Regions from separate parts of the Halomonas sp. KM007 genome, predicted to be linked through region 1. Evidence: riboswitches for the same ligand, from Rfam matches in the RefSeq annotation. Region 1 holds a riboswitch; each other region holds the start of a gene.

The links. Region 1 has a riboswitch for thiamine pyrophosphate ahead of thiM (hydroxyethylthiazole kinase). Riboswitches for the same ligand answer to the same signal wherever they lie in the genome.
Region 2: it holds a riboswitch for thiamine pyrophosphate, as region 1 does, so the genes downstream of both, tenA (TenA family protein) here and thiM (hydroxyethylthiazole kinase) in region 1, are expected to answer to the same signal.
Region 3: it holds a riboswitch for thiamine pyrophosphate, as region 1 does, so the genes downstream of both, RVM27_RS04095 (SLC5/6 family protein) here and thiM (hydroxyethylthiazole kinase) in region 1, are expected to answer to the same signal.

The regions. Positions count from the first base shown of each region.
Region 1 covers NZ_CP136131.1:1,609,329-1,613,535, reverse strand. The annotation lists gene RVM27_RS07470 (LysR family transcriptional regulator) at 1-855, opposite strand, end outside; gene thiE (thiamine phosphate synthase) at 852-1,466, opposite strand; gene thiM (hydroxyethylthiazole kinase) at 1,456-2,265, opposite strand; TPP riboswitch at 2,292-2,383, opposite strand; gene RVM27_RS07455 (hypothetical protein) at 2,432-2,776, opposite strand; gene RVM27_RS07450 (DUF2237 family protein) at 2,897-3,271, opposite strand; gene gloA (lactoylglutathione lyase) at 3,478-4,011, shown strand; gene RVM27_RS07440 (DUF6164 family protein) at 4,013-4,207, shown strand, end outside.
Region 2 covers NZ_CP136131.1:2,936,735-2,940,941, forward strand. The annotation lists gene thiC (phosphomethylpyrimidine synthase ThiC) at 1-1,816, opposite strand, end outside; gene tenA (TenA family protein) at 1,842-2,510, opposite strand; TPP riboswitch at 2,596-2,727, opposite strand; gene RVM27_RS13855 (hypothetical protein) at 2,848-3,591, shown strand.
Region 3 covers NZ_CP136131.1:870,682-874,888, reverse strand. The annotation lists gene RVM27_RS04110 (CoA-acylating methylmalonate-semialdehyde dehydrogenase) at 1-345, shown strand, start outside; gene RVM27_RS04105 (hypothetical protein) at 412-1,101, opposite strand; gene RVM27_RS04100 (carboxymuconolactone decarboxylase family protein) at 1,278-1,865, shown strand; TPP riboswitch at 1,938-2,041, shown strand; gene RVM27_RS04095 (SLC5/6 family protein) at 2,031-3,404, shown strand; gene RVM27_RS04090 (GAF domain-containing protein) at 3,489-4,207, shown strand, end outside.

The sequences.
Region 1 (4,207 bases):
CGTCAACTGGTCGATCAGGCGTGCCACTTTGGCAGGCAAAAACTGCCGGGCAGGATAGAGCGCGTGGATGTCCAGGTACGTGGGAGGTATCTCCTGCAATAGCGGCACCAGGCGGCCCTGGGCGATGCTTTCGGTCACCAGGAAGCTGGGCTGATGGGCGATACCTAGCCCGGCTTCCGCGGCATGGGTCAGCATATCGCCGTTATTGCTCTCCAGCGGTCCGTCGACACTCAACCACTGCTGCCCCACGCGCCAGTCGCCGCTGTTCTGGCCGCTGCGATAGCGTAGGCAACGATGGTCGGCCAGCGCCTCCAGGCGGGTGGGAGTGCCGTGCTGTGCCAGGTAGTCAGGAGAGGCGCAGAACACCATCTGGCAGCGTGCCAGGCGCTTGGCCACCAGGCTGGAATCCGGCAGGCTGCCAATGCGAATGGCCAGGTCGTATCCCTCTTCGAGCAGGTCTACACGGCGGTCATTGAGGTCCAGGCGCACCTCCAGGTGGGGATGATCCCGCATGAAGCGAGCCACCTCGGGAGCCAGGTAGCGAGTGCCAAAGCTCATGGGCCCGTTGATGCGCAGTCGTCCGCTCACGCTTTGAAGGCCGCTACCCACTTCATTGGCAGCCTCCTCCAGAGCCAGCAGGATCGCCTGTGCGCGGGCCAGATAGCGCTCGCCTGCTTCCGTCAGGTGCAGCCGCCGGGTGGTGCGCTGTATCAGCCGCGCGCCCAGCGATTCCTCGAGCGCCATGACCCGGCGCGATAGCAAGGTGCGCGAGAGGTCCAGGGCCTCCGCCGCCCGCGTGTAACTGCCCAACTCGGCCACCTTGACGAAGGCTGTCAGCTGGTCGAACTGGGTCATGACCTGAAGAACGCCTGGGCCGCCTGACGTGGGTCAGGATGGCCGCAAATGGCCGAGATCACCGCGAGCCCGTGGGCACCGGCGGCTTTCACCTGGGCGGCGTGCTCGGCTTTCAAGCCACCGATGGCCACGCTGGGCAGCGGACAGGCACTGGCCAGTTGGGCCAGCCCGGTAAAACCGATGGGCTGCGCGTGGTCCTGCTTGCTCCCGGTGGCAAACACAGGCCCCAGCCCCACGTAATCCAGCAGCGCCACGGGGGCACGCTGCAACTGTTCCAGAGTATTGATGGAGAGCCCGATGATCGCCTGCTCGCCCAGTACCTGGCGGGCCTGCATCACGTCCGTATCGCTCTGGCCAACGTGCAAGCCGTCGGCACCGCTGGCGTGCGCCACGTTCAGCCGGTCATTGATGATCAGCGGCACTCCGCTACCTGCCAGCACTTCCTTGAGACGCTTGGCCTGGGCAATCATGGCCTCGTCGCTGGCCTGCTTGTCGCGTAGCTGGACCAGCGTGACGCCTCCTGCCACGGCGGCTTCCACGGTACGTTCCAGGCCCGTGGAGGCGCATAGCTGAGCATCCGTGACCAGGTAGAGCGTAAGATCAACCGACATGTAGGGTCTCCGAGTGAGGTAGTGCAGGCAGGTCATCTGCCGTGAGCGAGTACAGGGTATCCAGCAGCGCCACATAGAAACTGCCCGGCCCTTCGGCCTGCTGCCCGGCGTGGCTGCCTGCCAGATTAAAGTAGGTCAGGGCGCCGAGCGTGGCGGCCAGCGGGGCGTGACGGTTGGCCGCCACGAAACCGGCGACCAGCGCGCTGAGCCCGCAGCCCAGGGTGGTTACCCGTGGCATCAGCGGGTGGCCGCCGGTCAAACGATACAGCGACTGGCCATCGGTGACGATATCGGTGGCCCCGGTCATGGCGACGACACAGTGATACCGACGCGCCAGGGTGATGGCCGCTTGGGTGGCATCGTCGGTGCTGACCGTGGCATCCACGCCCCGGCCCTGGTGGGCAAGGCCGCTCAGCGCCATGATTTCCGAGGCATTGGCACGAATCACACTGGGCTGGTAAGCCAGCAGAGACAGGCAGGTTTGCTGGCGCAGCCGCGTAGCGCCCACGGCAACCGGGTCCAGCACCCAGGGCACCGCGTGGGCCTGGGCTGATTGGGCGGCCAGCTGCATGGCTTCGGCCCAAGGGGTAGAGAGCGTACCGATGTTGATCGAGAGCGCTCCCGCGATGGCGGTAAATTCCGCCACTTCTTCCTGGGCATGCAGCATGGCGGGGGAGGCCCCGGCGGCCAGCAGCAGGTTGGCGGTACTGTTCATGGCAACGTAGTTGGTGATGCAGTGAACCAGCGGGGTCTGGTCACGCAGCGCGAGCAGCGTCTCGCGTGGGCTGGGTAGGGTCATGACTTCCTCCCGGCAGGGAGGTGGTGAATGGAAGCACCACGACTCCCTACGCCGGTGCTATCCGGTTCAGGTTCAAAGGGTGCTTCTCAGCCGCGTCGCGGCGCCCCTGTCGTAGGCGTACTATCCTCGGCCAGGCGGGATGTGTAAAGCCAATGGTGCGGAAAGATCAGCGAAACGCGATGCGTGTGCCGTAGGTCAGCATTTCATCGGGCGTCATGGCGCTGCCCGAGACGCCGATCATCTCGTCGCCACACTGGTCGGAACAGGTCAATACGCCGTGGGTCAGCCCCAGTTGCCCGAGGGTGTCGCGGATTTCTCCGGTGCCCAGAAACGTGCTGACTTGCCCCTGTGCATTGCTCAGGTCCGAGACGCCGTGGGCATGATGAAAGCGGACCTTGTAGATGCCATCCATCGAGACGACCTCCACGATGGGGGAAAAGCCGTTCTGTAGCGCGTTGGCCAACTGCTTCAACGTCAGGCGATCATCTAGCGTCATTTCAATGTCGGTCATGACACACTCCCAGGCTAACGATACGCTGAATGTACAGCTGTAGAGACAGTAGTGTAGAAGAGTTGCATAGAAAATCCACTACGACCAATGCCTGGGGAAGCGCCCCGCGCGCTGGCAGGCCTAGTGCACTGCATCCAGGGCGTGTTGCTGTAGTTTGATCAGCGGAATGATGTCCAGCGTGCGTGCATTGGTGCCTGACAGAATCACCGGCGGGGCCAGACCGACCTCTGCGGCTTCTGCCCAACGGTGGGCACACAGGCACCAGCGATCACCGGGCCGCAGGCCAGGAAAGCCGTACTCGGGGCGCGGGGTGACCAGGTCATTGCCCTGCGCGCGGGAAAACGCCAGGAACTCCTCGGTGACCATGGCACATACCGAATGAATGCCCACATCGTCGGTGCCGACCCGGCAAAAGCCATCACGATAAAACCCCGTCTTGGGCGAGTGACAGCAGGGGGTGAGCGGCTCACCCAGTACATTGAGATCACGTGACATGCGGCCTCCTCAGGCAGGGGCTAGAATTATCGCAGCGCCGCCCTCATACATGACCCAAGGGGCGGTAACGGCGGATTCGATGGGGTTCGCGTTAGCAGCAGCCTAAAGCCTTGTACATGGTATGGGCTTCGTCAAAGTATTTACGTACCAAAGTGCCTACTTGGGCACCAATTGCCAGATACATCACGCAGCAACAGGAGAAAGTCATGTCGTTTTCAGGTGAACAGCATCCCGGTGTTGCCCCTGCGGCTCCCCAGACCCAAGGGTTTCGGTTGAATCACACCATGCTGCGGGTCAAGGACCCGGAGCGCGCGCTGGCGTTCTATTCCCGCGTATTTGGCATGCAGGTGCTGCGGCGGCTGGATTTCGAAGAAATGCAGTTCTCGCTCTATTTTCTGGCCAACGTGGAAGCCGACGACCAGGTGCCGGAGGACCAGAACGCTCGCACCGCCTGGACTTTCAGCCAGAAGGGCCTGCTGGAACTGACCCACAACTGGGGCACCGAAACCGAGCAGGACTTTGCCTACCACGACGGCAATGCCGAGCCCCAGGGGTTTGGCCACATCTGCTTCAGCGTGCCGGACCTGGAGGCCGCCCAGGCCTGGTTCGACGAGCACGATGTCACCTTCGTGAAGCGTGCCGACCAGGGCAAGATGAAAGACGTCATTTTCGTCAAGGACGCGGATGGCTACTGGATCGAAGTGATTCAGGCGGATCGCATGGCGGCATTGGGCGGCTAACATGGCACATTTGCTGTTCCGGTTGCGCCACGTGACCGATGAAGAGGCCATGGAAGTGCGCCAACTGCTGGATGAACACGGCTTCGACGTGTATGAAACCCAGGCGGGGTTTTTCCGCCTGGGGGTCGATGCCATCTGGCTGCGCAACCCGGCCCAGCGAGACGACGCCGAGGCGCTGCTGGCGCAGTACCAGGTC
Region 2 (4,207 bases), 1.3 Mb from region 1:
CCGGGGTGCGGTCGCGATAGGTGTCGCGCACTTCCTGGCTGATCTTCATCGAGCAGAACTTCGGCCCGCACATGGAGCAGAAGTGGGCCACCTTGGCGGAATCCTTCGGCAGGGTTTCATCGTGGAATTCCCGGGCGGTGTCCGGGTCCAGGCCCAGGTTGAACTGGTCTTCCCAGCGGAACTCGAAGCGCGCCTTGGAGAGCGCGTTATCGCGCCGCTGCGACGCGGGGTGGCCCTTGGCCAAATCCGCTGCGTGGGCGGCAATCTTGTAGGTGATGATGCCGGTTTTCACGTCATCCTTGTTGGGCAGGCCCAGGTGCTCTTTCGGCGTCACGTAGCAGAGCATGGCGCAACCAAACCAGCCAATCATCGCCGCCCCAATGCCAGAGGTAATGTGGTCGTAGCCGGGGGCGATATCCGTCACCAGCGGGCCGAGGGTATAGAAGGGCGCTTCGTCGCAGTACTCCAGCTGCTTGTCCATGTTCTCTTTCACCAGGTGCATGGGCACGTGGCCGGGGCCTTCGATCATCACCTGCACGTCGTGCTTCCAGGCAATATGGGTGAGTTCGCCCAGGGTTTTCAGCTCCGCCATTTGCGCTTCGTCGTTGGCATCGGCAATGGAGCCGGGGCGCAGGCCGTCGCCCAGCGAGAACGCCACATCGTACTGCTTGCAGATCTCGCAGATCTCCTCGAAGTGGGTGTACAGGAAGCTCTCCTGATGGTGATACAGGCACCACTTCGCCATGATGGAACCGCCACGGCTGACGATACCGGTGACGCGGTTGGCGGTGAGCGGCACGTAACGCAGCAGTACCCCGGCGTGGATAGTGAAGTAATCCACCCCCTGTTCCGCCTGCTCGATCAGCGTATCGCGGAAGATCTCCCAGGTGAGGTTTTCGGCAATGCCGTTGACCTTCTCCAGCGCCTGATAGATGGGCACCGTGCCAATCGGCACCGGCGAGTTGCGGATGATCCACTCGCGGGTTTCATGGATGTTCTGGCCGGTGGAGAGATCCATGATGGTATCCGCACCCCAGCGGATGCCCCAGGTCATCTTGTCCACTTCCTCTTCGATGGAAGAGGTGACCGCCGAGTTGCCCAGGTTGCCGTTGATCTTCACCAGGAAGTTGCGGCCAATGATCATCGGCTCGCTTTCCGGGTGGTTGATGTTGTTGGGAATGATCGCCCGGCCACGGGCCACCTCATCGCGCACGAACTCCGGCGTGATCTCCTTGGGCAAGCTGGCGCCAAAGCTCTGGCCTGCATGCTGATGGCCCAGAATGCGCTCTACCTCTGCCGTACCCAACGCCTGGCGGCGCTGGTTTTCACGCAGGGCGATGAACTCCATTTCCGGCGTGATGATGCCCTGGCGGGCGTAGTGCAGCTGGGTCACGTTCTTGCCCGCTTTCGCGCGGCGGGGTGTGCGGGTCAAATCAAAGCGCAGCTGGGCAAGGGTGGGGTCGTTGGCGCGGCGCTGGCCGTACTGGCTGGTAGGGCCATCCAAAAACTCGGTGTCGTTGCGCTCTTCGATCCAGGCCCGGCGCAGCTCTGGCAGGCCCTGGCGCAAATCGATGCGGGCGTTGGGGTCGGTGTAGGGGCCGGAAGTGTCGTACACCAACAGCGGCGGGTTCTGCTCATCCACGCCGCTGGTTTTGGTGGGCGAGAGGGTGATTTCCCGAAACGGCACGCGAATATCCGGCCGTGAGCCTTCCACGTACACCTTGCGCGAGCCGGGCAGTGGGGCCACGGCGGCGGCATCGACCTGGGCGGTTTCGGCTAAAAAGTGGGCGGTTTTGCTTTTGACGGTCTTGGTCATGACGGTTGCTCTATGTTGTAGGAGGTTATTCAGAAAGGTCTAAACCCATCTGCCAGAAGTCGATTTCCAGGCGGGTGGCATCGCGGAAGATCTTGCTCAGCTCAGCAAAACGGGCAGGGGTGACGTCCGCCAGGCGGACATCGAGCCACGCAAGCTCCGCCTGCATGGCGGCCTGGAACTCCTCGCTTTCGTACATGGCGATCCAGGCATCGAAGGGGTTTTGCGCGCCGCGCAGCGTAGAGGGCTGCGCGTTCAGCCAGTTGGCGATTTCGCCGTAGCCCACCAGGCACGGGGCCAGCGCCACGTGCAAATCGAGCAGGTCGCCGCGATTGCCGGTATCCAGCACATAGCGGGTGTAGGCCAGCGTGGCGCGGGCTTCGGGGAGTTCGGCAAGCTCCTGTTCGCTGATGCCCCACTCTTGGCAAAAGCCCACGTGCAGGCCCAGCTCCACATCCACGATGGCTTTCAGGCCCTCGTGGGCCTGGCGCAGATCCGCCAGGGTGGGGCTTTTGTAGGCGGCCAGCGCGTAGGCGCGGGCGAAGTGGATCAAGAACAGGTAATCCTGCTTCAAGTAGTGGCGAAACGACGCCTCAGGCAGCGTGGCATTGCCCAGTTGGCGCACGAAATCGTGCTCGATGTAGGCGCGCCAATCGTTCTGGCAAGCGGTGGTGAGATCGGTAAAGCGGTAGCCCATATTGGATGCCTCCGGTGGTACAGCGAACCGGCGCACGGGCGTAGGGAGAGTGAGTTGGGGCAAGGTATCAGGTGAACACGGCGCACCCCAACCACCGCTTGATTCCTACGCCGGTACTAGCCGGATCAGGTTCAACGGGCCCCGCCGTGACGACTTGCTGTAGCAGCCAGCCGTATAGCGATCTCAGCCGGTTCCACCGGCACCCCGTCAAGCAGTATTCAGCGCAGTGTAGGAGGCGAGAGGGGGAGATGCAAGGGGCGTTAGCTTCTAGGGTCTCCCCATTTTCCGGCGTGTCATCGGCATAGTCCTCCTGAGGAGGTGAACAAGTCTGGTATTCGTGCCTCGGCGCCTGGCGCTCTTCTCCAAAGGGGTAGAAAACACTTCGGCCCTGAGCAAACAGACGTTGCCAGCCCCGCTGCAGGCTATAGAACGGGAATATCAGCCGGCGGTGTCGCTTCTGACGTTGCGCGTGCCGCACCAACTCCGGCGCTCGGTCCTGATAGGCCGCAAGCAGTGCCCAGGCCAGGCTGGCCAGCGCCACCAGGTTCTGCAGCGTCGTGAAACGGCGCGCCTGGACACCCTCCAGGTCGAACCCCTGCTTGGTGAACCGGTACCCCTCCTCGCAGGCCCAGCGATCCAGGTAAGCCTGAATCATCCGCTCGCCTTGGCGGCGACCACGCACCGGGCGCGTCGTCACCAGCACCAGGCGCTCCGACTTCTCATGATCGACAACGATCATCCACAGCGGCGTCTCCGGATGCTCCCGCAGTGTGACCTTGGTGATGCCGAACCGCACCGGGATATGCTGCCCACGGCGCAAATGGCCGCGGTGCTTCAGTGGCAGATCTCGGGCAATCTGCTGCGACGTCTTGGCGGTATCTCGCCACTGCCAGAAGCGCTGATTGGCGGCCCGGACCAGCACATGACGCTCGGCGCGCAGCCAGGCATCCCACAGCCGCCCTCGATCGCCGCCACGATCGATGACCCACAGTGGCCGGCCCTCCACATGGCGCTGCACGGTATCCATCACGCTCAGGATATCGGTGTTTTCACTGCGGTAGCCGCCGCGAGCCGGCGATAGCAGCCGCGTGAGCAGTGGCCAGGTGGTGCCCCGCTTCAGGTCGCGTGCCACCACGCTGATCAGCGGATAACCGCCGACGATCTCGCCGGTATCACCGTCGCGAACGCGGGTTCGGTATTCACTGGTCGGGGCACCATCCCGGTTCAGGTCGCCCGGATCGATGGCCAGCACCATGTCATCGGTGATATAGGGCGTGATCCGCTGGAGCTGCAGTTGCTCCGCGGCCCAGGCAAGCTCGCTGTGCCGGGACAGCATGCGCGACAACCGCTTCTGCGTGTGGTGTAGCCGACAGGGTTCCTTCAAGGCGCGGGCGATCTCGGCCTGGCGCAAACTACCGCTGGCCAGGATGCCAAAGAGCGTTTCTGCCGCCAGCTTCACGACGGGTCGAGCGAGGTGATCCGACAGGTCGTCACACCAGTCGATCAGGCGAGCTTTCCATTTGGCGCGGTCTTTGGCATCTTGAAGCATCGGGGTTTTCCTTTTGGTTCATGGTGTTAGGGGTAACAACATGATACCGGCGGGAAAGCCCCGATCTCGTTGATAGCACTGAAATTTTCAACGCTATTCAGGCAGTTACAGCACCACCTGTGGAAAAGTGGGGAGACGCTAGGCGTTA
Region 3 (4,207 bases), 740 kb from region 1:
TTCGGTCCGGTGCTATGCGTAGTGGGGGTCGAGACCCTGGACGACGCCATCGACTTCATCAACGCCAACCCGAACGGCAATGGCACGTCGATTTTTACCAACTCGGGCTGGGTGGCACGCCGATTCGAAACCGATATCGACGTTGGTCAGATCGGTATCAACGTGCCGATTCCGGTGCCGGTAGCTTATTTCAGCTTCACCGGCTCTCGGGCTTCCAAACTGGGGGATTTGGGCCCCAACGGCAAGCAGGCCATCGCGTTCTGGACACAAACCAAGACGGTGACCGCGCGCTGGTTCGAGCCCGAGAACGTCTCCAGCGGGATCAATAGCACGATCGCTCTGTAGAAATCCGCTTGAAGAGTGGGTGACACGTCAGAAGTCTTCTTCCCGATGGAAGAAGATTTCTGCTATTCAAACGGGCTCGAACAGTGGCAGGCTGTCGCGCAGGAGCTGCTCGATAGGCTCAAGTTGGCTTTCATGCAGCACCAGAAGGTAGGGAGCATCCGGCTCATCGTTCAGCGGGGCCAGCAGGGCAAATTCGCCCTCTTCGAGATGGAACTCATGGATTTCGCGCAGCCCGTGGGGCGTTTCGCACTGAGAGCAGCGGTAAGTATCGTCTTCGCCATAGACCAGGCGATGATACATCTTGAACAGCGTGTAAAGCGCCAGCCCCCCTTCGAACGCTGGCCAGCGAGCAGGCGTTTCGCGGATATCCTCGTTCAGGGTCAGGCCTTCGGCTTCGGCACCTGCAATGGCGTCGGCCAGCGGCGCTGCCAGGATGGTACTGCCATCGGCAGGTAGCGGCGCGTTCTGTCGATTGGCCGCTGCAAAACGCGCAGCAGCGGCATGGAAATCTGCCAAACTGTTCAGGTGGAAATCAGCATGTTGCAGGTCTTCTGGCTCGAAGCCGCCGTTCTCCCAACCGTGAATCACCCGTAACGTGATTTGACCATGAGCGATAGGGCGAGCCAGCAAAGTATGAAGCATGATGCGGATATGCAACTGACGCTCATCCGTATCGTTTTCGAACGCACGGTAGGGGTCCGCGAACAATGCATGCAAACGCCCTGGCGTGTGCTCTCTTGCTTCAGAATAAGACATGGTGGTTTCCCTGTTCCAGACGCCGCTTGGCTCAACGCTGACGGCTCTTGTGAAATATGCTCAGCAAGAGTATGGCGAGCCTCAAGGTGTAATGAAAGCCTAAAGAGTTAGCATTTTGTTAACCATAAAGACGTATTGAAGATGACGGTCATCAACATAACAAGAAAGAGGTAAACATGTCTGCGTCATTAAGCCGATTTAATATCCCCGAGAGCCTGGACGACCTGCCTGACGACATTCGCAAGGCCATGTTGGCGGTGCAGGAAAAAGCCGGGTTCGTGCCCAATGTGTTTCTCATGCTGGCGCATCGCCCAGCGGAATTTCGCGCTTTCTTTGCCTACCACGATGCATTGATGGAGCGGGAATCCGACACCTTGACCAAGGCAGAAAAGGAAATGATCGTGGTCGCCACCAGCGCTCGCAATCGCTGCCTATACTGCGTCGTGGCGCATGGCGCGCTGGTACGCATCTACAGCAAAGACCCTCTGCTGGCCGACAACGTGGCCATCAACCACCACACAGCGGGGCTGAGCGAGCGCCACCTGCGCATGCTCGATTTTGCGCTGCACAGCGCCATCGAGCTGGGGGAGTTGACGCCGCAGTGGCAAACCCGGTTGGCGGAAGTGGACTTTACCCTGGAAGACTGCTGGGACATCGGTGCCATCGCCGCCTTTTTTGGCATGTCGAATCGTTTGGTCACCCTGGCGGGAACCCCTCCTAATCCAGAGTTCTATCTCATGGGGCGCGTGCCGAAACCAGCCTAGGCCATGGTTCAGGACGCATTGTAACGCTTTACCAGGGTTCCCCTTTCAGTGAAGATACCGCCTTCATTCATTCACTGTCGCCAGGGGAGCCCATTACGGGCTGAGAATGCGCGTCACGCAGACCCTGGAACCTGATCCGGTTAATACCGGCGGAGGAAGCGCGACATGCCGTACCTGACGTCTGCTGTGCTGGGCGCAGCGCTGTGCTGCTTTGCTTTTTTAGGCCTTCGGGCACGTTTTGGGGGAGGCTCGCTGGATGACTATGTCACGGCGCGCAACTCACAGACGGCAACCACCCTGGGGCTCTCTTTTCTGGCGTCGGGGATGGGGGCCTGGATTCTCTTCGCGCCTCCTGAAATCGGCGCGTTCGTGGGGCCGGTGGCTCTGTTGGGCTATGCCTTGGGGTCGGCGCTGCCCTTTCTGGTGCTGGGGCTCTACGGGCCCAGAATACGTCGGGCGCTGCCAGGCGGGCGCAGTATCGCCGAGTTCGCCGAGGTGTGTTACGGGAAAGGGGTCCGCCACTGTGTCACGCTGGCCTCCGTGGCGTACATGGGGTGTTTCCTGGCGGCTGAACTGACGGCCATCGGTGCCATTACCGCGCTACTGTCAGATGTTCCACCTGCCTGGGTCATCATTGGCGTAGCGCTGACGACCCTCGTCTATACTGTTCTGGGTGGCCTGCGAGCCAGTTTGGCCACCGACCGCTGGCAGGCTTGGCTACTGTTGATCCTGCTATGTGCCGTGGCGGGCGTAACGTTATGGCGCTTGCCTGCCATGCCCAATGACGTGGCGTTGCCGGCCTTGCCCATGGGAGCTTCGCTGAGCGTGGCATTGACACTGATCATTGCCGTGACCGCAGCCAACCTGTTCCATCAGGGCTATTGGCAGCGGCTGTGGGCGGCTCAGGATAGCGCCAGTCTTGGCCGTGGGGCATGGCTGGGAGGCGGCATGACGGTGGCCGTGGTCATGGTCATCGGTGGAGTCGGCATGATGGCAGCGCTGAGCGGTGTGAACCTCGGCGAGCCGCCGATGCCCTTTTTTGCCCTGTTGGCAGAGGCTCCTGTCTGGATCACGCTACCGGCCCTGGTGCTGGCCGTGACGCTGGTGACCTCCAGCGTGGATACGTTGCAAAACGGCATTGCGTCGCTGTGGGCAACGGGAGAGCAGCCACATGCCTTGAACAAGGCACGCTGGATCACGGTACTGCTGATGGTACCGGTGATTCTCATCGCCTTGCAGGGGCTTTCGGTACTGAGACTGTTCCTGATTGCCGATTTGCTGTGTGCGGCCATCGTGGTGCCAGTGCTGCTGGGCCTGTGGCAGCGCATGACGCCACTGGCGGCCATCAGTGGTGGTGTAGCGGGCCTGGTGGGGGCGGTATTGCCGGGCTGGCTGGGTCAAGGCTCCTTGATGGCGGGCATCATGGCTGCCACGTTTCCTGGCAGTATTCCCACCCTCGGGCCCTTCCTGGGAGCGCTGCTGCTCTCTAGTCTGGTCAGCGTCATCGTGGCCTGGAGCACTCCTGTGGGTAAGCGGTGACAAAAAAAATCAAGGCGTTAGGCAGGCTCACAAGTTTCACGTTATGATGTTCAGGGGGTGTTAACGACATTAGGTGTAACGACCATGAGCCACCTGTTGCCATCGAATGAAGCGCTGCGTATTGCCGCCTTGCAAGAGCTGGCGTTGTTGGACACCCCCAATGAGCCGGTATTCGATCGAGTCACTCGGTTGGTGACGGTCCTGCTGGGGGTCCCTCAATCTACCGTCACGCTGGTGGATACCGACCGCCAGTGGTTCAAGTCTCAGGTTGGGCTGGAACTTTCGGAAACGCCGCGCGACGTGGCGTTCTGTGCCTATACCGTGCTGGCGGAAGCGCCGCTGGTCGTCAACGATGCGCTTCAGGATCCGCGCTTCGCCAGCAACCCTTATGTCATCAAACCCGACGGCATACGCTTTTATGCCGGAATCCCTCTGAAAACCACCCAAGGTCTGGTATTGGGCTCCCTGTGTGCCATGGATTCGCGCCCTCGCGAACTGAGCCCCCAGGAGTTCACTGCGTTGCAAGACCTGGCCGATGTGGTGTCCGGTGAAATTCATTTGCGCGAGCGCTTGATACAGGAAGAGAAGCGTAATGCCAGTTTCAAACGTGACCTCACCGCGCTGCACAACAGCCTGGAACAGCAGATAGAGCGGCGTACCCGCGAGCTCAATCTGGTCATCGAGTCGGCCTACGACGCCTACCTGAGCATCGACGACCGTGGCCGTATTCTGGACTGGAACCACGCAGCGCATACCATGTTCGGCTGGTCGCGCAAGGAGGCGTTGACTCGTCCCATTACCGA